3 regions of the Streptomyces sp. NPDC098101 genome follow, and region 1 is predicted to be linked to each of the others. Evidence: riboswitches for the same ligand, from Rfam matches in the RefSeq annotation. Region 1 holds a riboswitch; each other region holds the start of a gene.
The links. Region 1 has a riboswitch for thiamine pyrophosphate ahead of thiO (glycine oxidase ThiO). Riboswitches for the same ligand answer to the same signal wherever they lie in the genome.
Positions count from the first base shown of each region.

Region 2: linked by a shared signal. The riboswitch ahead of ACIQVI_RS30745 (thiamine ABC transporter substrate binding subunit) and the one ahead of thiO (glycine oxidase ThiO) in region 1 are both predicted to bind thiamine pyrophosphate.
Region 3: linked by a shared signal. The riboswitch ahead of thiC (phosphomethylpyrimidine synthase ThiC) and the one ahead of thiO (glycine oxidase ThiO) in region 1 are both predicted to bind thiamine pyrophosphate.

Region 1 is NZ_JBIWAS010000002.1:944,122-952,015, reverse strand. It holds gene metF (methylenetetrahydrofolate reductase [NAD(P)H]) at 1-892, opposite strand, end outside; gene thiE (thiamine phosphate synthase) at 1,019-1,672, opposite strand; gene ACIQVI_RS11330 (Rv2175c family DNA-binding protein) at 1,871-2,236, opposite strand; gene ACIQVI_RS11325 (NAD(P)/FAD-dependent oxidoreductase) at 2,279-3,493, opposite strand; TPP riboswitch at 3,587-3,699, shown strand; gene thiO (glycine oxidase ThiO) at 3,697-4,893, shown strand; gene thiS (sulfur carrier protein ThiS) at 4,890-5,141, shown strand; gene ACIQVI_RS11310 (thiazole synthase) at 5,147-5,941, shown strand; gene pknB (Stk1 family PASTA domain-containing Ser/Thr kinase) at 6,023-7,894, shown strand, end outside.
Region 2 is NZ_JBIWAS010000009.1:99,893-107,786, forward strand. It holds gene ACIQVI_RS30735 (ABC transporter ATP-binding protein) at 41-1,069, opposite strand; gene ACIQVI_RS30740 (ABC transporter permease) at 1,069-2,682, opposite strand; gene ACIQVI_RS30745 (thiamine ABC transporter substrate binding subunit) at 2,736-3,830, opposite strand; TPP riboswitch at 3,914-4,024, opposite strand; gene rlmN (23S rRNA (adenine(2503)-C(2))-methyltransferase RlmN) at 4,054-5,160, opposite strand; gene ACIQVI_RS30755 (phosphatidate cytidylyltransferase) at 5,361-6,464, opposite strand; gene frr (ribosome recycling factor) at 6,464-7,021, opposite strand; gene pyrH (UMP kinase) at 7,115-7,879, opposite strand.
Region 3 is NZ_JBIWAS010000005.1:48,872-56,765, forward strand. It holds gene ACIQVI_RS23070 (LacI family DNA-binding transcriptional regulator) at 1-119, shown strand, start outside; gene ACIQVI_RS23075 (metallophosphoesterase family protein) at 482-1,978, shown strand; gene ACIQVI_RS23080 (hypothetical protein) at 2,140-2,793, shown strand; gene ACIQVI_RS23085 (ferredoxin) at 2,861-3,379, opposite strand; gene thiC (phosphomethylpyrimidine synthase ThiC) at 3,493-5,262, opposite strand; TPP riboswitch at 5,256-5,402, opposite strand; gene ACIQVI_RS23095 (YibE/F family protein) at 5,441-6,916, shown strand; gene ACIQVI_RS23100 (SsgA family sporulation/cell division regulator) at 7,022-7,462, opposite strand; gene ACIQVI_RS23105 (IclR family transcriptional regulator) at 7,601-7,894, opposite strand, start outside.

The sequences.
Region 1 (7,894 bases):
TCTCGTAGATCTCGAGCGTCGCGGTGGAGCTGTTGAGCGTGATGAAGTGCAGCCCGGGGACGCCCTCGGACAGCAGACGCGCGCAGAACTCCGTCGCGAACTCGATACCGATGGAGCGTACAGCGGCGGGATCGTCCTTGACGGCGAGGATGCGGTCTTTCACGCGCGCCGGGAAGGCGGCGTTGCTCAACTGGGGCAGCCGGTCGAGGGTCTTCACGTTCACGACGGGCATGACCTCGGGGATGATCGGGGTCTCGCAGCCCGCCTTGACCGCGCTGTCGCGGAGTCGCAGGTAGTTCTCCGGGTCGAAGAACATCTGGGTGATGGCGTAGTCGGCGCCGGCGCGGCACTTGTCCACGAAGTGCCGGATGTCCGTGTCCCAGTCGGTGGAGCGGGGGTGCATCTCGGGGAAGGCGGCGACGCCGACGCAGAAGTCGCCCGACTCCTTGATCAGCCGGACCAGGTCGGCGGCGTACCGGACCCCCTCGGGGTGCTCGATCCACTCGCCCAGCGGGTCGCCCGGAGGGTCGCCCCGGAGGGCGAGCATGTTGCGGATCCCGGCGTCGGCGTACTGGCCGAGGATGTTGCGCAGCTCGGCGACGGACTGGCCGACGGCCGTGAGGTGCGCGACGGGGGTGAGGGTGCTGTCGGAGGCGATCTTCTGGGTGGCCTTGACGGTGCCGCCCCGGGTGGTGCCGCCGGCGCCGTAGGTCACGGAGACGAAGCTGGGGCCGACCGCCTCGACCCGGCGCATGGCCTTCCAGAGGCTCTGCTCACCCTTCTCGGTCCGGGGCGCGTAGAACTCGAAGGAGTACGACGTGCCGCCGGAGGCGAGGATGTCGCGGACCGTGCGGGCGCGGTCCGAGCGGACGGAAGCGGTACCAAGGGCCATACCGGCAGGTTAGACGGGGTGCGGCGGGCCACGTCCGCCCTGTCCGACTGCTGGACACTTTTTCGGACACATTCCGGACGGCAGGCCCGTGGTCCGTCCGGGTGGTGGACGCGGGCCCGGCGGGCCTCAGTGCCCGGCGCGCTCCCGGACGCGCCCGGCGAGGGCGGCGGTCGCGGCGGCCGGGTCGTCGGCCTCGGTGATCGCCCGGACGACGACGATCCGGCGCGCGCCCGCGTCGAGGACCTCGTCGAGGTTGGTCCCGTCGATGCCGCCGATGGCGAACCAGGGGCGGTCCTGGGCCAGGCCGGCCGCGTACCGCACGAGGTCGAGCCCCGGCGCGTACCGTCCGGGCTTGGTGGGGGTGGGCCAGCAGGGGCCGGTGCAGAAGTAGTCGACGCCGGGTTCGGCGGCGGCCGCGGCCACCTCGGTCTCGGCGTGGCAGGAGCGGCCGACCAGGATCCCGTCGCCGAGGATCGCGCGGGCGGCGGGGACGGGCAGGTCGCCCTGGCCGAGGTGGAGGACGTCGGAGCCGATGGCGTGGGCGACGTCGGCCCGGTCGTTCACGGCGAGGAGCTTGCCGTGGCGGCGCGCCGCCTCGGCGAAGACCGCGAGGTGCTCCAGCTCCTCGGCGGCCTCCATGCCCTTGTCGCGGAGCTGCACGACGTCCACGCCGGAGGAGAGCACGGCGTCGAGGAAGGCGGGCAGGTCGCCCTGGCGCTTCCGGGCGTCGGTGCACAGGTAGAGCCGGGCGTCGGCGAGGCGCTCGCGAGGCGTGGGCATGGGTGGGTTCCCCCCGTCGGTGCCGCGGGCGCCGCGACGGCCGGCCCCCTGGGGGACCGGCCGCCACGACACCCGCGGGTGGTGTCTTCGGTACGTGTCGGACGACGCGCACCGGGCTGTGCGGGGCGTCCGGCCGTGCGGGTCGGGCGGCGCGCGCCGGACCGTGTGCGCCGGACGGCGCGCGTCAGGCCGGGCGCGTCAGACGGCGAGCGCCTGGGCGCGGCGCTTCACCTCCGTGCCGCGGTTCTCGCCGAGCGCCTGCGCGGGCGTGCCCGGCAGGCTCTCGTCCGGAGTGAAGAGCCACTCCAGCATCTCCTCGTCGGTGAAGCCGTCGTCCCGCAGCAGGGTCAGGGTCCCGGAGAGGCCCTTGACGACCTTGTCGCCCTGGATGAAGGCGGCCGGCACCTGCAGCGCGTTGTTCTCTCCGCGGCGCACGGCGATGAGCTGGCCGTCCTTGACCAGCTGCCGCACGCGCGTCACCTCGACATCGAGCATCTCCGCGATGTCGGGCAGGTAGAGCCAGGCGGGGACGAGAGCATCGATCTTTGCGTCAATCTCGGTCACGGGACAAGCCTGCCATCCCGGACCGACAGCCGGTAGTCGGGCCTACTCCACCGCCGCCTTCAGGGGTACCGAGGGATCCGCCGCGCGGGTCGGGTCGAGCCGGGTCGCCGTCTCGATCAGTTTGCGGCCCTGGGCCAGGTCGCGGGGGCGGCCGACGGTGAGGAGGGCCACCGGCGCGCCGGAGCGCAGCCAGAGGACCGACCAGGTCTCGTCCGCCGGGGTGCCGCGCCACAGCAGCTCGTCCGCGCCCGCGTGGTGCCCCGCGTACTGGACGAAGTGCCCGAACTGCTCGGACCAGAAGTACGGCACGGGGTCGTACGGCCCGGGGTCGGCGCCGACGATCGCGGCGGCGACCGTGCGCGGGCCCTGGAGGGCGTTGTCCCAGTGGTGGACGAGGAGGCGCTCGCCGTAGCGGGCGGAGGGGAAGGAGGCGCAGTCCCCGACCGCGTACACGTCGGGCAGGGAGGTGCGCAGCCGGTCGTCGGCGGTGACGGCGCCGCTCGGGTCGAGGGCGATGCCGGAGCCGGCGAGCCAGGCGGTGGCGGGGCGGGCGCCGATGCCGACGACGACGGCCTCGGCGGGCAGTGCGCGGCCGTCGGCGAGGAGGACCCGGCCGGGTTCGACCGCGTCCACGCGCGCGCGGGTGAGGAGTTCGGCGCCGTTCGCCCCGTACCACTCGGCCAGGGGGGCGGCGACCTCGACGGGCAGGACCCCGGCGAGCGGGAGGTCCGCGGCCTCGACGACGGTGACGGCGCAGCCCGCGCCGAGCGCGGCGGTGGCGAACTCGGCACCGATCCAGCCGGCGCCGACGACCACGACGGTGTGGCGGCGCTCCAGGACGGGCCCGAGGCGCACGGCGTCGTCGAGGGTGCGCAGCAGGTGGACGCCGGGGACGCCGTCGGAGCCGGGCAGGGTGAGCGGGTGGGCGCCGGTGGCGATCACCAGGGTGTCGTACGCGACGGGCCCGGCCTCGGTGTCGACCTCGTGGTCGGCGGCGCGCAGTCCGGTGACGTCCACGCCGAGCCGGAGTTCGATGCCGAGGTCCTCGAAGTCGACGTCGAAGGCGGAGTCCTCGGCCTTTCCGAGGAGGACCGCCTTGGAGAGCGGGGGCCGGTCGTAGGGCTGGTGGGGTTCGGCCCCGATGAGGGTGACGGGGCCGGTGAAGCCCTGCTCGCGCAGGGCGACGGCGGTCTGGACGCCCGCCATCCCGGCGCCGACGACCACGACGCGCCGCTGGGTCTGCTTCTGCTCGCTCACACGGTCACCTTACGTACCTGACTTCCCGTCAGGAAGGGCGGGGGGCCGGGCCCCCTCGTGGCACGCGCCCGGCGGAAGCTAGTCTGGCGGGCGTAAAGCACTCGCGGGAGCCCGGACGCACCGGGCTGAGAGGGAGGCTGGACGGCCTCCGACCGTACGAACCTGATCCGGGTCATGCCGGCGAAGGGAGGGGCTGGACGCCCATGCGTTCTTCCGAAGCGCGAAGGGCTCCCGACGTCCGGGGGACCGACGTCCTCGTGGTCGGGGGCGGGATCATCGGCCTGGTCACGGCCTGGCGGGCCGCGCGGCGCGGGCTGGAAGTCGCCGTCGTCGACCCGGAGCCGGGCGGCGGGGCCGCGCGGGTCGCGGCCGGGATGCTCGCCGCCGTCACCGAACTGCACTACGGCGAGGAGACCCTGCTCGGGCTCAACCTCGCCTCCGCCGCCCGCTATCCGGCCTTCGTCGCCGAACTGGAGGAGGCCACGGGCCTCGACGTCGGCCACCGCGCCTGCGGCACCCTCGCCGTCGCCCTGGACGCCGACGACCGGGCGCACCTGCGCGAGCTGCACGCCCTCCAGACCCGCTGCGGGCTCTCCTCGGAGTGGCTGAGCGGCCGCGAGTGCCGCCGCCTGGAGCCGATGCTGGCGCCGGGGGTGCGCGGCGGCCTGCGGGTCGACGGCGACCACCAGGTGGATCCGCGCCGGCTCGCCGCCGCGCTCCTGGTCGCCTGCGAGCGGGCCGGGGTGGTCTTCCACCGGGTCCTCGCGGAGCGGCTGAGCGTGGTGCGGGACCGGGCGCGCGGCGTGGTCCTGGCCGGGGGCGGGGAGCTGGAGGCCGGACAGACCGTCCTCGCGGCGGGCAGCCTGAGCGGGCGGCTGGCGGGGGTGCCGGACGAGGTGCTCCCGCCGGTGCGCCCGGTGAAGGGCCAGGTCCTGCGGCTCCGGGTGCCGGCCGCGTACGCCCCCTTCCTCTCGCGGACCGTGCGGGCCGTCGTCCGGGGCAGCCACGTCTATCTGGTGCCCCGCGAGAACGGCGAGCTGGTCGTCGGCGCCACCAGCGAGGAACTGGGCTGGGACACGACGGTGACGGCGGGCGGGGTGTACGAGCTGCTGCGCGACGCCCACGAGCTGGTGCCCGGGATCACCGAGCTGCCGCTCACCGAGACCCTGGCCGGGCTGCGCCCCGCGTCCCCGGACAACGCGCCGCTGCTCGGCCCGACCGCCCTGCCCGGTCTGCTGCTCGCCACCGGCCACTACCGCAACGGGGTGCTGCTCACCCCGGTCACCGGCGACGTCATGGCCGAGGTGCTGGCCACGGGCGTCCTGCCCGACGAGGCGCGCCCCTTCACCCCCCGCCGTTTCTCCCCCGTCCCTCCCGTACGTCAGGAGCAGCCCGCATGAGCGCGAACCCGCCCACCAGCGACGCGTCCGTGAACGCGTCCGCGCCCGTGACCGTGTTCGTGAACGGGGAGGCGCGTGAGCTCTCCGGCCCCGTCTCCCTCGACGCCCTCGTCGCGGCCCTGACCACGGCCCGCTCCGGGGTGGCCGCCGCCCTGAACGAGACGGTGGTGCCGCGCGGCGAGTGGGCGTCGACGCCGCTCGGCGACGGGGACCGGGTGGAGGTCCTCACCGCGGTGCAGGGGGGCTGAGCGCGATGTCCGACGACGTGTTCGTCCTCGGCGGTACGGAGTTCTCCTCCCGCCTGATCATGGGCACCGGCGGGGCGCCCAGCCTCGACGTCCTGGAGCGGTCCCTGGTCGCCAGCGGCACGGAGCTGACCACGGTCGCCATGCGGCGCCTGGACCCGACCGTCCAGGGCTCGGTCCTCTCCGTCCTGGACCGGCTCGGCATCCGGGTCCTGCCCAACACGGCGGGCTGCTTCACGGCCGGCGAGGCGGTCCTGACCGCCCGGCTCGCCCGGGAGGCGCTCGGCACCGACTGGATCAAGCTGGAGGTCGTGGCCGACGAGCGGACCCTGCTGCCGGACGGGGAGGAGCTCCTGAGCGCGGCGGAGACCCTGGTCGACGACGGCTTCACCGTCCTGCCGTACACCAACGACGACCCGGTCCTCGCCCGGAAGCTGGAGGACGCCGGGTGCGCGGCGATCATGCCGCTGGGCTCCCCCATCGGCTCCGGGCTCGGCATCCGCAACCCGCACAACTTCCGGCTGATCACGGAGCGGGCCGGGGTGCCGGTGATCCTGGACGCGGGGGCCGGCACGGCGTCGGACGCGGCGCTCGCGATGGAGCTGGGGTGCGCGGCGGTGATGCTGGCGTCGGCCGTCACCCGGGCGCAGGAACCGGTCCTGATGGCCTCGGCGATGCGGCACGCGGTCGCGGCGGGGCGGCTCGCGCACCGGGCCGGCCGCATCCCGCGCCGCCACTTCGCGGAGGCGTCGTCGCCGGTGGAGGGCCTGGCGCGGCTGGACCCGGAGCGCCCGGCGTTCTGAGGCCGGGGCGCTCGTCACAGGTCTGCTGCGGTGCGGGGCGGGCGCACCGGACGCGTGTGCGCGGCTCGTAGACTCGTCGCCGTGGACACGACCCTTCAGGACCCCCTCGTCGGGCGGCTGCTCGACGGCCGCTACCGCGTCGACGCGCGCATCGCCGTCGGCGGGATGGCCACGGTCTACCGGGCCGTCGACACCCGGCTCGACCGCGTCCTCGCGCTCAAGGTGATGCACCCGCAGCTGGCGACCGACGCCGCCTTCGTCGAGCGGTTCATCCGCGAGGCGAAGTCCGTCGCCCGGCTGGCGCACCCCAACGTCGTGGGCGTCTTCGACCAGGGCGCCGAGGGCGCGTACGTCTACCTGGCGATGGAGTACGTCCCCGGCTGCACCCTCCGCGACGTGCTGCGCGAGCGGGGCGCCCTGGCGCCCCGGGCCGCGCTCGACATCCTGGAGCCGGTGCTCGCCGCGCTCGGCGCCGCGCACCGGGCCGGGTTCGTGCACCGGGACATGAAGCCGGAGAACGTCCTGATAGGGGACGACGGCCGGGTGAAGGTCGCGGACTTCGGTCTCGTCCGGGCCGTGGGCTCGGCGACCGCCACCACCGGCTCGGTCCTCGGCACGGTCTCGTACCTGGCGCCGGAGCAGATCGAGCACGGCACCGCCGACACCCGCGCCGACGTGTACGCCTGCGGCGTCGTCCTGTACGAGATGCTGACCGGCGGCAAGCCGCACGCGGGCGACACGCCCGCCCAGGTGCTCTACCAGCACCTGAACACGGACGTGCCCGCGCCCTCGGCCGCCGTGCCGGGGCTGGCCCCGGGGCTCGACGGCCTCGTCGCGGCCGCCGCGGCCCGCTCCCCCGAGGCCCGTCCGCACGACGCCGTCGCCCTGCTCGGCCTGGTCCTGGAGACCCGGGCCGCGCTCACCGACGGGCAGCTGGACGCGGTGCCGCCGCAGGCGCGGTCCGGTGCCCGGGACACCGCCGACGACCGGACGAGCGTGATCGCCCGCGCCGTGCCGGCCGAGGAGCGCACCAGCGTGATCGACCTCCCGCTGCCGGCGGAGGCCGACGTCCTGGAGGTGCGGCACACCGGCCGGATGCCGGCGCCCGAGCCGCCCCCGGCCCCCGGCGCCCGCCGGCTGCCGCCGCGCGGCCCGCTGCTGGTGATCGCCGCCGTCCTGCTCGTCCTCGGTCTGGGCGGCGGGGTCTGGTACATCAACTCCGGCCAGTTCACCCGCGTCCCGGCCGTCCTCGGCCAGACCGAGGCCGCCGCGACGGAGCGGATCACCGGCGCCGGCCTGGAGGTCGGCACCACGAAGCGCGCCTTCAGCGACGTGTACGAGCGCGGCACCGTCATGGCCGTCGACCCGGCCCCCGGCGAGCGCCTGCGGGGCAACGGCACGGTCGTCCTCACCCTCTCCCGGGGCCCGGAGATCGTGAAGGTGCCCCACCTCAGGAACAAGCCGCTCGCGGAGGCCAGGAAGGCCCTGGAGAAGGAGGGCCTGGTCGCGGGGGTGGTCACCCGCGAGTTCAGCGACTCCGTCGCCCGGGGGGCCGTGATCGGCTCCGACCCCGAGCCCGGCACCGAGCGCGCCCCCGACTCGGCGATCGCCCTGGTCGTCAGCAAGGGCTCCCCGATCGACGTGCCCGACGTGACCGGCGAGGCCGTCGCCGACGCCACGGCCGCGCTCCAGGAGGCCGGGCTCACCGTCCGGGTCGCCCCCGAGCGGATCAGCTCCCCCGAGGACGCCGGCTCGGTCGCCGCCCAGTCCCTCGCGGAGGGCAGCCGCGCCGCCGAGGGCGACACCATCACCCTCACCGTCTCCAAGGGCCCCGAGCTGATCGAGGTCCCCGACGTCACCGGCGAGCCGACCGAGGACGCCCGCGCGGCCCTGGAGGACGCGGGCTTCGAGGTGAAGGTCAAGAAGACCTTCCCGTACCTCGGCGACACGGTG
Region 2 (7,894 bases), on a different contig from region 1:
ACTCCCCCGGCGGGCGGAACTCATCGGCCCCGCCCCTGCCCTACGGCGTGTCGTCGCCCAGCACCACCACGTCCTCCGTCCGGAAGGCGACGCCCGTCCCCGCGCCCTCCTCCGGCGCGTCCCGCAACGGGAGCTCGGCCTCCAGGGGCGGGCCGTCGGCCGGGCGGAGCCGTACGACGACGTGGCTGCCCCGGAAGGTCCGGGACTCCACCGTCCAGGCCGGCGCGTCCCCGGCGGGAACCGGCCGCACTCCGCCGGGGCGGACGAGGAGCCGCCGCTCGCCCTGCGGGGAGCCCTCCGGCACCGGCACCTTCCCCCAGACGGTCTCCGCGACCGTCCCGGTGACCCGGGCGGCCACCACGTTGTCGAAGCCGAGGAAGCGGGCGACGAACTCGGAGGCCGGGCGGCCCCACACCTCGACGGGCGTCCCCGACTGGGCGATCCGGCCGTCCCGCATGACCACGACCCGGTCGGCGAGCGCGAAGGCCTCGCCCTGGTCGTGGGTGACCGCGAGGACCGTCGTCCCGAGCCGCCCGAAGAGCTGCCGCAGCTCCACCACGAGCCGCTCCCGCAGGCCCCGGTCGAGCTGGCCGAGCGGCTCGTCGAGCATGAGGAGCCGGGGCCGGGGCGCGAGCGCCCGGGCCAGCGCCACCCGCTGCTGCTCGCCGCCGGAGAGCGCGGCGACGGACCGCCGCCCGGCGCCCGGAAGGCCGACGAGGTCGAGCAGCTCCCGCACCCGCTCCGTCCGCTCGGCCCTCCCGTCCCCCCGCATCCGCAGCCCGAAGGAGACGTTCCCCGCGACGTCCCGCTGCGGGAACAGCTGGTGGTCCTGGAACATCAGGCCGACGCCCCGCCGGTGCGTCGGCACCCCGGCCTGGTCGGCCCCATCGAGGAGCACCCGGCCGGCGTCGAGCGCCTGGAGGCCCGCGACGGCCCGCAGCAGCGTGGACTTGCCGCTGCCGCTGGGGCCGAGCACGCACACGGTCTCGTGGTCGGCGACCTCCAGGTCCACGGCGTCGAGCACGGCCCGCGCCCCGAACCGTACGGTCGCCCCGTCGAGTCTCAGCATCAGAACTCCCCGGAGGTCCGGTCGGTGCGGAGCCGTTCGAGCAGCAGCAGGGACACCGCGCACACCACCATCAGAATCGTCGAGAGGGCCATCGCCTGGCTGTAGTTGAGCTCGCCGGGCCGGCCGAGCAGCCGGGCCACCGCGACCGGCAGCGTCGGGCTGTCGGGCCGGGCGATGAACACGGTCGCGCCGAACTCGCCGAGCGAGACCGCGAACGCGAACCCGGCCGCGATCAGCAGCGCCCGCCGCACCAGCGGCAGGTCCACCTCCCGCCAGGCCCGCCACGGCGAGGCGCCGAGCACGGCCGCCGCCTCCCGCAGCCGCTCGTCGACCGCGCGCAGCACCGGCAGCATCGTCCGGACGACGAAGGGCACGCCGACGAGGGCCTGCGCGAGCGGGACGAGGATCCAGCTGGCCCGCAGGTCGAGCGGCGGCTCGTCGAGCGTGATGAGGAAGCCGAAGCCGACGGTGACGGCGGAGACCCCGAGCGGCAGCATCAGGAGCGCGTCGAAGCCCCGGACGAGCCGTCCGGCCCGCCGGGTGAGCGCCGCCGCCGCGAGCCCGCCGATCACGACGGCGATGGCGGTGGCGGCCAGCGCGTACCGCAGCGAGTTGCCGATCGCCTCCAGGGGCGGCACCAGGAAGGTCCCGCTCTCGTCGAGCGAGCCGAGCGCCCGGTAGTAGCCGAGCCCGTACCCCCCGGGACCGGCGAACGAGCGCTCCACGAGCACGCCCAGCGGCAGCAGGATCAGCAGCGCCACCGAGGCGAGGACGCCGCCGAGCAGCGCCCACTGCCCGGCGCCGCGCGGCCGGCGCGCGGTCCGCTCCGGCGGCACGAGCCGCAGCGCGGTCTCCCGCCGCCGTACCGTCCACGCGTGCAGGGCGAGGATCGCGCCGACCGCGACGAACTGCACGAGGGTGAGGACGGCGGCCGTCCGCAGGTCGAGCAGCCGGGCGGTCTGCCGGTAGATCTCCGCCTCCAGGGTCGTGTACGCGTCCCCGCCGAGGATCTGCACGACGCCGAAGGAGGTGAAGGTGAAGAGGAAGACCATCAGGGCCGCCGCCGACACCGCCGGGACGAGCGCGGGCAGCGTCACCGTCCGCCAGGCCGTGAAGCGGGAGGCGCCGAGGACCCGGGCGGCCTCCTCCTGGCGCGGGTCGAGCTGCGCCCAGAGGCCGCCGACGGTCCGGACGACGACCGCGTAGTTGAAGAAGACGTGGGCGAGGAGGATCGCCCACACGCTGGTGTCGAGCCGCAGCCCCCACAGCTCGTCGGTGAGCCCGTTCCGGCCGACCAGGGCCAGGAACGCGGTGCCGACCAGGACGGTGGGCAGCACGAACGGCACCGTGACCACGGCCCGCAGGACGCTCTTGCCGGGGAAGTCGAAGCGGGCGAAGACGTACGCGCCGGGCAGGGCGACGAGCAGCGTGAGGCCGGTGGAGGCGAGCGCCTGCCAGACGGTGAAGCCGAGCACGTCGAGGATGTCCGGACGGCCCAGCGTCTCGCCGATCCCGCCGAACCGCCAGCTGCCGTCGGGCCGCAGCCCCCGGTCCACGATGGACACGACGGGCCAGGCGAAGAACACCGCGAAGAACGCGACGGGCAGGGCCATGAGCCCCAGCCGCGCCGCGTTCCCCCGCGGGTCGCGCCCCGCTTCGGCGCGCCTTACTTCAGGACGAGCGACGACCACTGCTGGATCCACGCGTCGCGCTTCTCGGCGATCTTCCCGGGCTCCATCGTCTCCGGCTTCTCCACGACCACGCCGTGCTTCGTGAACAGCTCCGGCAGCACCGCGTCCTTCGCCACCGGGTTGACGAACATCTGGAGCGGCATGTCCTCCTGGAACTTCTTGGAGATCAGGAAGTCGATCAGCGCCTTGCCGCCCTCGGGGTTCTTCGCGCCGTTCAGCAGGCCGGCGAACTCCGTCTGCCGGAAGCAGGTCCCCGTGGACACCCCGGTCGGGGCGACCTTCGGCTGCGGCTCGCCGTACAGCACCTCGACCGGCGGGCTGGAGGCGTACGACACGACCAGCGGCCGGTCGCCCTTGGCCTGCTTGCCGCCGGCCGAGCCGGAGAACTCCTGGTTGTAGGCGAGCTCCCAGCTGTCGACGGTCTTCACGCCGTTCGCCTTGAGCTTCTTCCAGTAGTCCTGCCAGCCGTCGTCGCCGTACTTCGCGGCGGTGCCGAGGAGGAAGCCGAGGCCCGGGGAGGACCGCTCCGGGTTCTCGACCACCAGCAGGTCCTTGTACGCGGGCTTCGCCAGGTCGTCGAAGGTCACCGGCGGCGCCAGCTTCTTGTCCGTGAAGTACTTCTTGTCGTAGTTGACGCAGATGTCGCCGGAGTCGATCGGGGTGACCCGGTGCTCCTTGTCCAGGTGGTACTCCGCCGGAATCCGGTCGAGCCCCTTCGCCTGGTACCCGACGAAGATCCCGTTGTCGAGGGCGCGGGACAGCAGGGTGTTGTCGACGCCGAAGAAGACGTCGCCCTGCGGGGAGCCCTTGGTCAGGATCTCCTTGTTGACGGCCTCGCCCGCGTCGCCGGCCTTGAGGACCTTGACGGTGAAGCCGGTCTGCTTCGTGAACTCGGCCAGGACCTCCTTGGAGGCGTTGAACGAGTCGTGGCTCACGAGGGTCACGGTCTTCGGCGCGGGCGCGCCGGTCTTGCCGGCGTCCTCGCCGGCACCGTCGGTGCCGCAGGCGGCGAGGGCGGTGACGCCGAGCGCCGCGAGGACCGCGACGGCGGCCTGCTTCTTGATGCTCACTGAAGTTTTCCTCCTGGGTGGGACCAGGAAGAGACGCGGCCCCGCCCACGACCGGCGGACCGGACGCGGGCAGGGCGCAACAGCTCGAGTTACGACCGAACTTCCTACCCAGAATGACCTGGGCGAGGTTCAGAGGGTCTGCGGTCTGACGGACACCGCACTCTCAGCGCTGTGGCGCTCCCCTGTCGGAATATGGAGATGTGTTCGAGCTCAGAGTACAAGCTCAGCGCTCGGCGGCGGCCAGCTGTCCACAGGCACCGTCGATCTCCTGACCTCGGGTGTCCCGCACGGTCACCGGCACGCCGTGCCGCGCGATGGCCTCCACGAAGGCCTTCTCGTCCTCCGGGCGGGACGCCGTCCACTTCGAACCGGGCGTCGGGTTCAGCGGGATCAGGTTGACGTGCACCCGCTTGCCCTTGAGCAGCCGGCCGAGGAGGTCGCCGCGCCAGGCCTGGTCGTTGATGTCCCGGATGAGGGCGTACTCGATGGAGATCCGGCGGCCGGACTTCTCCGCGTACTCCCAGGCCGCGTCGAGGACCTCCCGGACCTTCCAGCGCGTGTTGACGGGCACGAGGGTGTCGCGCAGCTCGTCGTCGGGGGCGTGCAGCGAGACCGCGAGGCGGCACTTGAAGCCCTCGTCGGCGAAGCGGAGCATCGCGGGCACGAGTCCGACGGTGGAGACGGTGATGCCGCGCTGGGACAGGCCCAGGCCGTCCGGCTCGGGGTCGGTGAGACGGCGGATGGCGCCGACGACCCGCTTGTAGTTGGCGAGCGGCTCGCCCATGCCCATGAAGACGATGTTCGAAAGCCGCGCCGGGCCGCCGGGGACCTCGCCGTCGCGCAGGGCCCTCATGCCGTCCACGATCTGGTGCACGATCTCGGCGGTCGACAGGTTCCGGTCGAGGCCGGCCTGCCCGGTCGCGCAGAACGGGCAGTTCATCCCGCAGCCTGCCTGCGAGGAGATGCACATGGTCACCCGGTCCGGGTAGCGCATGAGCACCGACTCGACGAGCGTGCCGTCGTGCAGCCGCCACAGGGTCTTGCGGGTGGTGTCGTCGTCGCACGAGATGTGCCGCACCACGGACATCAGGTCGGGCAGCAGCTCCCCGGCCAGCTTCTCCCGCGAGGCGGCCGGGATGTCGGTCCACTCGGCGGGGTCGTGCGCGTACCGCGCGAAGTAGTGCGTGGACAGCTGCTTGGCGCGGAAGGGCTTCTCGCCGATCGCGGCGACGGCCTCCTTCCGCTCGGCGGGCGTGAGGTCGGCCAGGTGCCGCGGCGGCTTCTTGGCTCCGCGGGGGGCGACGAAAGTGAGTTCTCCGGGCTTGGGCATGGTGCTACCAGTGTCGCAGAGATACGAAGAGGGACCCGCCGCCCTGTGGACAACGGGTCCCTCCTCCGAAGAACCGCAGGTCAGCCGGTTCCGACGAACAACGCCAGCAGCAACCACACCACCGGCGCCGTCGGCAGGAGCGAGTCCAAGCGGTCCATGCTGTGTCGACGTGCGGCTCCGCCGCCTGGCGCCGTGACCGGTCAGCCGGTTCCGACGAACAACGCCAGCAGCAGCCACACCACCGGCGCCGTCGGCAGCAACGAGTCCAAGCGGTCCATGATGCCGCCGTGACCGGGCAGCAGCGTGCCCATGTCCTTGATGCCCAGGTCCCGCTTGATCATCGACTCGCCGAGGTCGCCGAGCGTCGCGCTCGCCGCCACCGCGAGACCGAGGATCAGGCCCTGCCACCAGATCCCGTCGTCGATCATGAACTGCATACACAGCGCGCCCGCCGCCATCGCGAACGTCACCGCGCCGACCAGGCCCTCGCGGGTCTTGCCGGGGCTGATCCTCGGCGCCAGCTTGTGCTTGCCGAAGCGCCAGCCGATCGCGTACGCCCCGGTGTCGCTGACCACCGTCAGGATCAGGAAGGTGAGCACCCGCTCCGGACCGTCGTCCGCGGTCAGCAGCAGCGCCACGAACGTCGCCAGGAACGGCACGTAGAACGCGGCGAACACGCCCGCCGTGACGTCCTTCAGATAGCCCTCGGGCGGCTCCGTCATCCGCCACACCAGGACCGCGAGCGCCGTCAGGGCCATCGCGACCCAGGCGCCCTCGGCACCGCGCACGTACCCGGCGACGACCATCGCCGCGCCGCCGACCGCGAGCGGCACCAGCGGCGCCTTGATCTGCTTGCGCTCCTGGAGCCGGGACGTCAGCTCCCACAGCCCGACGACCACGGCGATCGCGATCACCCCGACGAACGCCGGCGCCCAGATGTACAGCGAGGCGATGATGACGGCGCCGAGGCCGACCCCGACCCCTATGGCCGCGCCCAGGTTCCGCCCCGCGCTCTTCTTCTGCCGTGGCGCCGGCGGCGCGGGCGGCGGAGGCGGGGTGGGGCTGGGCATGGGCTCCTGCGGGTGCTCGTGCGGCGTCTCGTCACGGAACAGGGGACCGCTCGGGTGAGCGGCCCCCCGGCCGTGACCGTCCTGGAATCCGCCGGTGGGAACGTCGGGCACGATGGGCATGGGCCGAGTCTGCGCCGCCCGGTGCCGATCGTGTGCGGGACCCGCCGGGGCGGGACCCTGGTGGGGTCCCCCGCGGCCGGAACCGGCCGGGGCATCCCAGGAAGAGTCGTTCATCAGACCTCGAGCAGCTCGGCTTCCTTGTGCTTGAGCAGCTCGTCCACCTGCGTGACGTACTTCGCGGTGGTGTCGTCGAGCTCCTTCTCCGCGCGGCGGCCCTCGTCCTCGCCGACCTCGCCGTCCTTGACGAGCTTGTCGATGGACTCCTTGGCCTTGCGGCGCACCGAGCGGATCGAGATCTTCGAGTCCTCGGCCTTGCCCTTGGCGACCTTGATGTACTCGCGGCGGCGCTCCTCGGTCAGCTCGGGGAACACCACCCGGATGATGTTGCCGTCGTTGCTCGGGTTGACGCCGAGGTCCGAGTCACGGATCGCCTGCTCGATGTTGCGCAGCGCGCTCTTGTCGAACGGGGTCACCACGGCCATCCGCGGCTCCGGGACGGAGAAGGAGGCCAGCTGGTTGATGGGGGTGATGGCGCCGTAGTAGTCCGCCACGATCTTGTTGAACATCGCCGGGTGCGCACGGCCGGTGCGGATCGCGGCGAAGTCCTCCTTGGCGACCACGACGGCCTTCTCCATCTTCTCCTCGGCCTCGAGGAGGGTCTCTTCGATCACCACTTGCTCCTGCGTGTCGTCGCGTTGTGTCCTGCACGGTGTACGACCGGCAGGGCTCTGTCCATCCCCTGGCGGGGCGGTTCCCGGTTCGGGTCAGGCCCGGGTGCCCTGGTCGCTCACGAGCGTGCCGATCTTCTCACCCTTCACCGCGCGCGCGATATTGCCCTCGGCGAGCAGTTCGAAGACGAGGATCGGGAGGTTGTTGTCCCGGCACAGGGTGACGGCGGTGGCGTCGGCGACCTTGAGGTCGCGGGCGATCACCTCGCCGTACTCGAGCGCGTCGAACTTGACCGCGTCGGGGTTGCGCTTCGGGTCGGAGTCGTACACGCCGTCGACGCCGTTCTTGCCCATGAGCAGGGCCTCGGCGTCGATCTCCAGGGCGCGCTGGGCGGCGGTGGTGTCCGTGGAGAAGTACGGCATTCCCATGCCCGCGCCGAAGATGACCACACGGCCCTTCTCCAGGTGGCGCACGGCGCGCAGCGGGATGTACGGCTCGGCGACCTGGCCCATGGTGATGGCGGTCTGCACGCGGGAGTCGATGCCCTCCTTCTCCAGGAAGTCCTGGAGGGCGAGGCAGTTCATCACGGTGCCGAGCATTCCCATGTAGTCGGAACGGGCCCGGTCCATGCCGCGCTGCTGGAGCTCGGCGCCGCGGAAGAAGTTGCCTCCGCCGATCACGATGGCGATCTCCGCGCCGTCGCGGACGACGGCCGCGATCTCACGCGCGATGGCGTGCACGACATCGGGGTCGACGCCGAGGCCGGTGCCGCCGGAGAAGGCTTCTCCGGACAGCTTCAGCATGTAGCGGCCGGCCTTTTTGCCGTTGTTGTCGTCGCCCTGTACGGCGCCCTGGTTCATGGAGCTCTCCTCGTG
Region 3 (7,894 bases), on a different contig from region 1:
TCGAAACCGACGGACCGGTCGAGCAGGTGATACCGACCGAACTCATCGTCCGCACCTCCTCGCAGCGCCGCCCGCCCCGCACGACGGTCAGCCCGCCGCGCTCACCCGCGAAGGACTGACACGGAGGACTGACACGGAGGACTGACACGGGGGGCTGACGCGAAGAACCGCGGCGACCGGACACGGAGGACCGCGGCGAAGGTCCGGCTCCCCTGGAAAGGAACGCCTTCGAACACGCCGTTCTCGTCCCTGCCCACGGGCGAGAACGGCGAAACCGATCACCGCACCGGCCCCAACCCTGGACTGGACCTTCCCAATTCGGGCGAAACGACCGGTGAACCCGGAGTGGACCCGGATTCACCACCCCTGGTGCGTCACACAGGAGGACGCTCATTCCTATGATGGGCGGACGACACCGCGGGCCACCCCGACCAGGCCGGTCCGCGATGTGCAGGGCATCGCGACGGTGGTGGAGGGGTCGATGACTCAGGGGGCCGGTCAGGAGCCCGTGGTACGCACGGCGACATTGCGTGACTTCCGCGTACCACCGTACGCACGCGTGCCCGTACAGAGCCATGCCGTCGAACAGTCGGGGCAGGAGCGGACGCCCGCGCCGGCGGAGCACGTACGGTCCGAACACCCGGTGCCGCACGAGGCCCCGACGCCGCACGAGGCCTCCGCCTCCGGCTCCGGCGAGCACCCGGCGCCGCGCCCGGCCTCGACGCCGCACGCCGGCCCGGAACCGCACGCCGCCCCGGCCCCGGCCGCCCGGCCGGCCGTCGGCGAGCCGCTGCCCCCCGTCGCGCCCTCCCCGGTCGAGGCCGTGCCGGTGCGGGCCCCGGCGCCGGTGCACCCCCCGGCGGCCGAGGCCGTGCCGCAGGCGTCCGTACCGCAGACGCCCCCGCCCCCGCCGCAGGCCCCCGCGCCCATGCCCGCCGATCCGACGCTCCACCTCGGTCACCGCGCCGCCGCGCCCGCGTACCCCGCCGCCTCCGGCCACCCCGGGAACGCGTTCCCCGAGGGCGAGGTGCCCGAGGGGTACACGCCGACCGAGCGCGACCTGCCCGTCATCAACCGCGGCGACACCGTCCAGGTGAAGGTCTCCCCCGTGCCCGCCCCCGCGGGCGAGGTCCCGTCCGGCGACGGACCCGGTCCCCTCTACGTCGTCGGGGACGTCCACGGCTACCTCGACGAACTCCTCGCGGCCCTCCGCGCCCAGGGCCTCGTCGACGAGAACGGCGGCTGGTCCGCAGGCAACGCCCGCCTCTGGTTCCTCGGCGACTTCACCGACCGCGGTCCCGACGGGATCGGCGTGATCGACCTGGTCATGCGGCTCTCCGCCGAGGCCGCCGCCGCCGGCGGCTACTGCAAGGCCCTCATGGGCAACCACGAGCTGCTGCTCATCGGCGCCAAGCGCTTCGGCGACACCCCGGTCAACTCCGGCGCGGGCACGGCCACCTTCCAGGCCGCCTGGCTGCTCAACGGCGGCCAGAAGCAGGACATGGACCGACTCCAGGACGTCCACCTCCAGTGGATGTCCCGGCTCGACGCCGTGGTGCGGGAGGACGACCACCTCCTCGTCCACTCGGACACCACCGCGTACCTCGAATACGGCGAGACCATCGAGGACGTCAACGACACGGTCCACGAGATCCTCACCCGGAACGACGCGGACGAGGTCTGGGACGTGTTCCGGAAGTTCACCAAGCGCTTCGCGTTCCGTGACGACGGGGGCCCGCAGGCCGTCCAGGAGCTGCTCTCCACCTACGGCGGCAGCCGGATCGTGCACGGCCACAGCCCGATCCCGTACCTCCTCGGCCAGGTCGGCACGGAGGACGGCGAGGACGGCGGCGGCCCGGTCGTCGACGGGCCGCACGTGTACGCCGACGGGCTCGCGATCGCCATGGACGGCGGAGTGACCATGGCCGGAAAGCTGCTTGTCGTCCAACTCCCCCTGAACGAAAGAGCGAACGCCTGACGCATCACCCTGCGCATCCGTGGAGGGCGATTTCCGGAAACACCCTGTCAGCCCGTGGCGTCGCCGCAATACCATCGGGTGCATCCGTAGCAGGCTCTCCTCCGTTTCCGCCCGCCCGGCCGCCTTCCCGCTGCCGTCACGGGCCTACGGAGCATCGGGGGATGCACATGAACGTGGCTCCGCACCTGCTGACCGAGGACCGTGCCGAGTACGAGCGGGTCCTCGACGACGCACTGGACACCGCCCACGCACGTCCGGAACTCGCCGGGGTGGGCACCCGGCTCACCGTCGCGCAACTACGCGCGATGACCCTGAACGCGACGGCGCTCGTCACCTCCGCCGCCGCGAGCGAGTACGACCACTTCGTGAAGGTCCGCGAGCAGAACCGCACGGCCTTCGGGACCCGCGCCCCGGCCGCGTACGACCTCCCCGGCCCCGGCGCGGGCGTCGTCGCGATCGTCACCGTCATGGTCCCGGTCCTCGCGGGCGCCGCCTCCGTCATCTTCCTGCTGGTCGGCGCGGTGCTGCACGCCCTCGCGCCCACCGTGGCGTTCGGCGCGACCCTGCTCACGGCCGGCCTGGTCTTCGGCTCCCTCGCCGCCGCCGGGCTGCTCTGCGCGGCCGCCGGACTCCTCGTCACGGCCCTGCGCAACAGCCCGGCCGAGGTGAGCACGGGCGGCCCGCCCCCCGCCCCGGACGACGAACTCTCCCGCGCCCGCGAGGCCTGGCGCCTCGCCCTCCTCGAACGCGGCATCCTCCCCTTCCTCCGCGACGCCCTCGCCGCCACGGACCCTTCCGATCCTTCCGACCCCTGACGGAACTCCCGGAACTCCCGGAACGACGGAACGGGCCCGTCGGCTACAGACGGAGCGGGCCCGTCGGCTACAGGTCGGGCAGCCGTTCGTCGGCCCCGGGAGACCGCCCCTCCTCCAGCCAGTGGAGGTAGATCCGCAGATCCGTCGCCAGGCGTCCCGCGAGGGAGGACTCGTAGTCCCGGACGGCGGCGGCCACGCCCTGCCGAGCCCAGTCGACGTCGTCCCAGTCGTGGGCGGACAGGTACTCCGCGATCCGGCCGCGGTCGCGCCACCACTCCCGCACCGCGCCCGGCGTCCACCGCGAGTCGCCGTCGCAGCCGTACCCGAGAAGGGGATCGCGGTCGGCTGCTTCGACCAGCCGTGCCGTCTCCGCCGGCGTCCCGGGCTGGCGGTAGACGTACTCGGTCAGGTACGCGCCGCCGTAGAGGACGTGCCGGGGCGCGGAGTCCCGGCCCGTCCGGCACGTATCGGTCTCGCCGCCGTAGAAGGGCCCCGGCACGTTGAGCCAGAGCCGGTCCTCCCAGTCGCCCCGGAATGCTTCGCGGTCGCCGCCGAGGCGCGCGACGGGGTCGTAGTAGAGGGTCACCGGCCGAGCATAGAAGCCGTCGTCCCATCACGCCGAAGGGGTCCGGATGTCCGGAACGCCGTTCCGGGAAGCCCCTCGTCCTTCCCGGAACGGCGCGCCCGAAGGGCCCGGCGTCAGTCCGCCAGCGGCAGATAGACCCGGTTGCCGCTCGCCGCGAACTCCTTCGACTTCTCCGCCATGCCGGCCTCGATCTCCTGCTCCGTGCCGCCGTGTTCGCGGCGGATGTCCTGGGAGATCTTCATCGAGCAGAACTTCGGACCGCACATCGAGCAGAAGTGCGCGGTCTTCGCGGGCTCCGCCGGGAGGGTCTCGTCGTGGAACTCGCGGGCGGTGTCCGGGTCGAGGGCCAGGTTGAACTGGTCCTCCCAGCGGAACTCGAAGCGCGCGTCCGAGAGCGCGTCGTCCCACTCCTGGGCGCCCGGGTGCCCCTTGGCGAGGTCCGCCGCGTGGGCCGCGATCTTGTAGGTGATGACGCCGGTCTTCACGTCGTCGCGGTTGGGCAGGCCCAGGTGCTCCTTGGGCGTCACGTAGCAGAGCATCGCCGTGCCCCACCAGGCGATCATCGCCGCGCCGATGCCGGAGGTGATGTGGTCGTACGCGGGCGCGACGTCCGTGGTCAGCGGGCCGAGGGTGTAGAACGGCGCCTCCTCGCAGATCTCCTGCTGGAGGTCGATGTTCTCCTTGATCTTGTGCATCGGGACGTGCCCGGGGCCCTCGATCATCGTCTGGACGTTGTGCCGCTTGGCGATCGTGTTCAGCTCGCCGAGCGTCTTCAACTCCGCGAACTGCGCCGCGTCGTTGGCGTCCGCGATCGAGCCGGGCCGCAGTCCGTCGCCGAGCGAGTACGTGACGTCGTACGCCGCCAGGATCTCGCAGAGCTCCTCGAAGTGCGTGTAGAGGAAGTTCTCCTTGTGGTGCGCGAGGCACCAGGCGGCCATGATCGAGCCGCCGCGCGAGACGATGCCGGTCTTGCGGCGCGCGGTGAGCGGCACGTACGGCAGGAGCACGCCGGCGTGCACCGTCATGTAGTCGACGCCCTGCTCGGCCTGCTCGATGACCGTGTCCTTGTAGATCTCCCAGCTCAGCTCCTCGGCCCTGCCGTCGACCTTCTCCAGGGCCTGGTAGAGCGGGACGGTGCCGATCGGCACGGGGGAGTTGCGCAGCACCCACTCGCGGGTGGTGTGGATGTTGCGGCCGGTGGACAGGTCCATGACCGTGTCGGCGCCCCACTTGGTCGCCCAGGTCATCTTCTCCACCTCCTCCTCGATGGAGGAGGTGACGGCGGAGTTGCCGATGTTGGCGTTGACCTTCACCAGGAACCGCTTGCCGATGATCATCGGCTCGATCTCCGGGTGGTTGACGTTCGCCGGGAGCACGGCCCGGCCCGCCGCGATCTCCTCGCGCACGACCTCGGGGGAGACGTTCTCGCGGATCGCGACGTACTCCATCTCCGGCGTGATCTCGCCACGGCGGGCGTACGCGAGCTGCGTCACCGCCTGACCGGAGCGGCCCCGGCGCGGCAGCCGGGGGCGGCCGGGGAAGACGGCGTCGAGGTTCTTGAGGCCGCCGCCGCGCGGCGAGGTGTGCTTGATGCCGTCGTCCTCGGGACGGGCCGGACGGCCCGCGTACTCCTCGGTGTCGCCGCGCGCGATGATCCAGTTCTCGCGCAGCGGCGGCAGACCCCGCCGCACGTCGGTGTCGACGGTGGGGTCGGTGTACGGGCCGGACGTGTCGTACAGCGTGACGTCCTTGCCGTTGGTGAGGTGCACCTGACGGACCGGCACCCGCAGGTCGGGGCGCGATCCCTGGACGTACCCCTTGTGCCAGCCCGGCGTGCGGTCTTCCTGGCTGGTGGCAGGCGTGCGTGCATCCTGAATGGTCATGAGACCGATCTCCCTACGCCGGCATTACCCGGTAACAGGTTCGGCGGTCGGCGCAGCCTCCTCCCGTACGTACATCGGTACGCGCGTACGGTGATCAGCGCCCTCTCAGCCCGGTGCTCCGAGCTCCCGCGTGTGCAAAGGTGTCACCACGCTAGCGTCATCCCGGGCGTGCTGAACAGTGGGCCCCCGCCGTTCTTGCGATGATCGGTCGGTGACTTCCCCCCAGCAGCCCCCCGAGCCCCACGACCACTCCCACGGTCCGGGACCCTCCCACGGCCATGGACCCTCCCACGGTCATGGATCCGGCGGCGGCCATGGATCCGGCGGCGGAGCAGGGCCCGGTCACGGAGCCGGACACGGGCACAGCCACGCGCACGGGCCCGCCGTGCCCGTGTCCCGGCACCTGCGCAAGGTCATCGCCGCCGTCCTGGTCCCCTTCGCCACCGCCGTCCTGGTCGGTCTCGCGGTCCTGTGGCCCGGCGGCGCCCCGCCGCACGAGCGGACCGGTGTCGGTTTCGACCGGCAGACCGAGCAGGGCAGGGTCGTCTCCGTCGAGCAGGTCGACTGCAAGGCCGTGAACGCCGGTCAGGTCCCGCCGACCGGCGACACCTCCACCCCGGAGGGGCGCGAGGCGGTCGAGGCGCAGCAGGGGGAGTGCAAGCGGGCGAAGGTCGAGGTCACCACCGGTCCGAACAAGGGGCGCGAGTTCACCGAGATCGTGCAGCCGGGCGCCCCGCGCCAACTGGAGGAGGGGCAGGGCGTGGTGGTGGCGTACGCCCCCGACGCCCCCTACGACCTGCAGTATTCGGTGACGGACGTGAACCGCAAGGTGCCGTTGGCGGTGCTCGCCGGCATCTTCGCCCTCGCGGTCGTGGCGGTCGGGCGGATGCGGGGGCTGATGGCCCTGGTCGCGCTCGCCGTGAGTTTCCTGGTGCTGATGTTCTTCATCCTGCCCGCGATCCTGCAGGGGTCGAATCCGCTGGTGGTGGCGGTGGTCGGGTCGAGCGCGATCATGCTGATCGCGCTCTACATGTGCCACGGCCTCTCGGCCCGCACCTCGGTCGCGGTCCTCGGCACGCTGATCTCGCTGCTGCTCATCGGGCTGCTCGGCTCGCTCTTCATCGGCTGGGCCTCGCTCAGCGGCAACACCGACGACAACACCGGCCTGATCAAGGGGCTCTATCCGGACATCGACATGTCCGGCCTCCTGCTGGCCAGTGTGATCATCGGTTCGCTCGGTGTGCTCGACGACGTGACGGTCACCCAGACCTCGGCCGTCTGGGAGCTGCACCAGGCCGATCCGGGCATGGGGCCGCGCGGCCTGTACCGGGCGGGGATCCGGATCGGCCGCGACCACATCGCCTCGGTCGTGAACACGCTGGTGCTCGCCTACGCGGGCGCCGCCCTGCCGCTGCTGCTGCTCTTCTCCATCGCGCAGAGCAGCATGGGGACGGTGGCCAACAGCGAGCTGGTGGCCGAGGAGATCGTCCGGACGCTGGTCGGGTCGATCGGTCTGGTGGCGTCCGTCCCGGTCACCACGGCGCTCGCGGCGCTCGTGGTCTCCGCCGACCGCGCGGAGGGAACCGACCGCCCGGGGACCGGCGGCCGGAAGCCCTCACCGGCGCGGGGCGGACGCCGCCGCCGCGCCAAGTGACGCGCACGCACCGGGTGGTACGTCCGGTCCGTCGGCGCGCCGGCTCGGGGGGTCGGCCACGCGGAGGGGTCCGGATCGGTACGGGTCGGTGACGGCGTGCTCGTTTCAGGCCGGGCCGGCGTTCTCCTCGGCGAGGATCCGGCCGAGCGCCGCCTCCAGGTTGTCCTCGAAGTCGCCGAGTGTCCGTTCCTGACCGAGCGGAACCAGCTTGTCCGTACGGTCGAGGAAGGCGACGAGCGGCGGCGCGCTGGCCCGGAACAGGGCGCGGTCGCCGCCGACCTGGAGCCGGATGGAGACGTCCGAGAGCCGCTCGGGCTCGGTCGGGGCGATGTGCACATCGCCGTCCCCGCTCGGCCGGTTGATCCCGTCGAGCAGCAGTTCACGGCCGAAGGCCCAGGTCACGGGTGCGTCCCCGGGGAGGTGGAACGTCATCCGCACCGCATAGGGATCCCGGGTCTCATACCGCAGTTCGACCGGGATCTTGAAGGAGAGCTCCTCGGAGACGAGGAAGCTCATCAGGACCTCGGCCTGAACCGACTCTCGCATCATGTACCCCGCAGTAGATGAAGCAGTTGTGTAAACACAGCTGCTGAAAGCTGTGACCGAAACGGCCAGGAATGATCCCCCGTGGCCCTCTTGACGCAATCGTGCTGTAAGCACTAGCAGATCACAAGGAGTGATTTTTCAGATACTGATAGAGAACGCGAGCGACCCGAAGAGCCTTCCGATCTCGGTGCGTAGTCGCTCGACTGCTGGGAGCAACCGTTCTTGCTGGTGAAGGGGGAGGGAAATCGCCATTGCGGCCGCCGCGGAGCCCACGGTGAGGGGGATTGCGGCGCAGACCGTGCCGAGCGCATATTCCTGACGCTCCACCAGGGGTTCCATTCTCCCCAAACCGCCCAAACGATCCAAAAGCGCACTTCGGTTACTCACCGTGTACGGGGTGATGGATTCCACCGGGTGGCGGTCAAGGTGGTC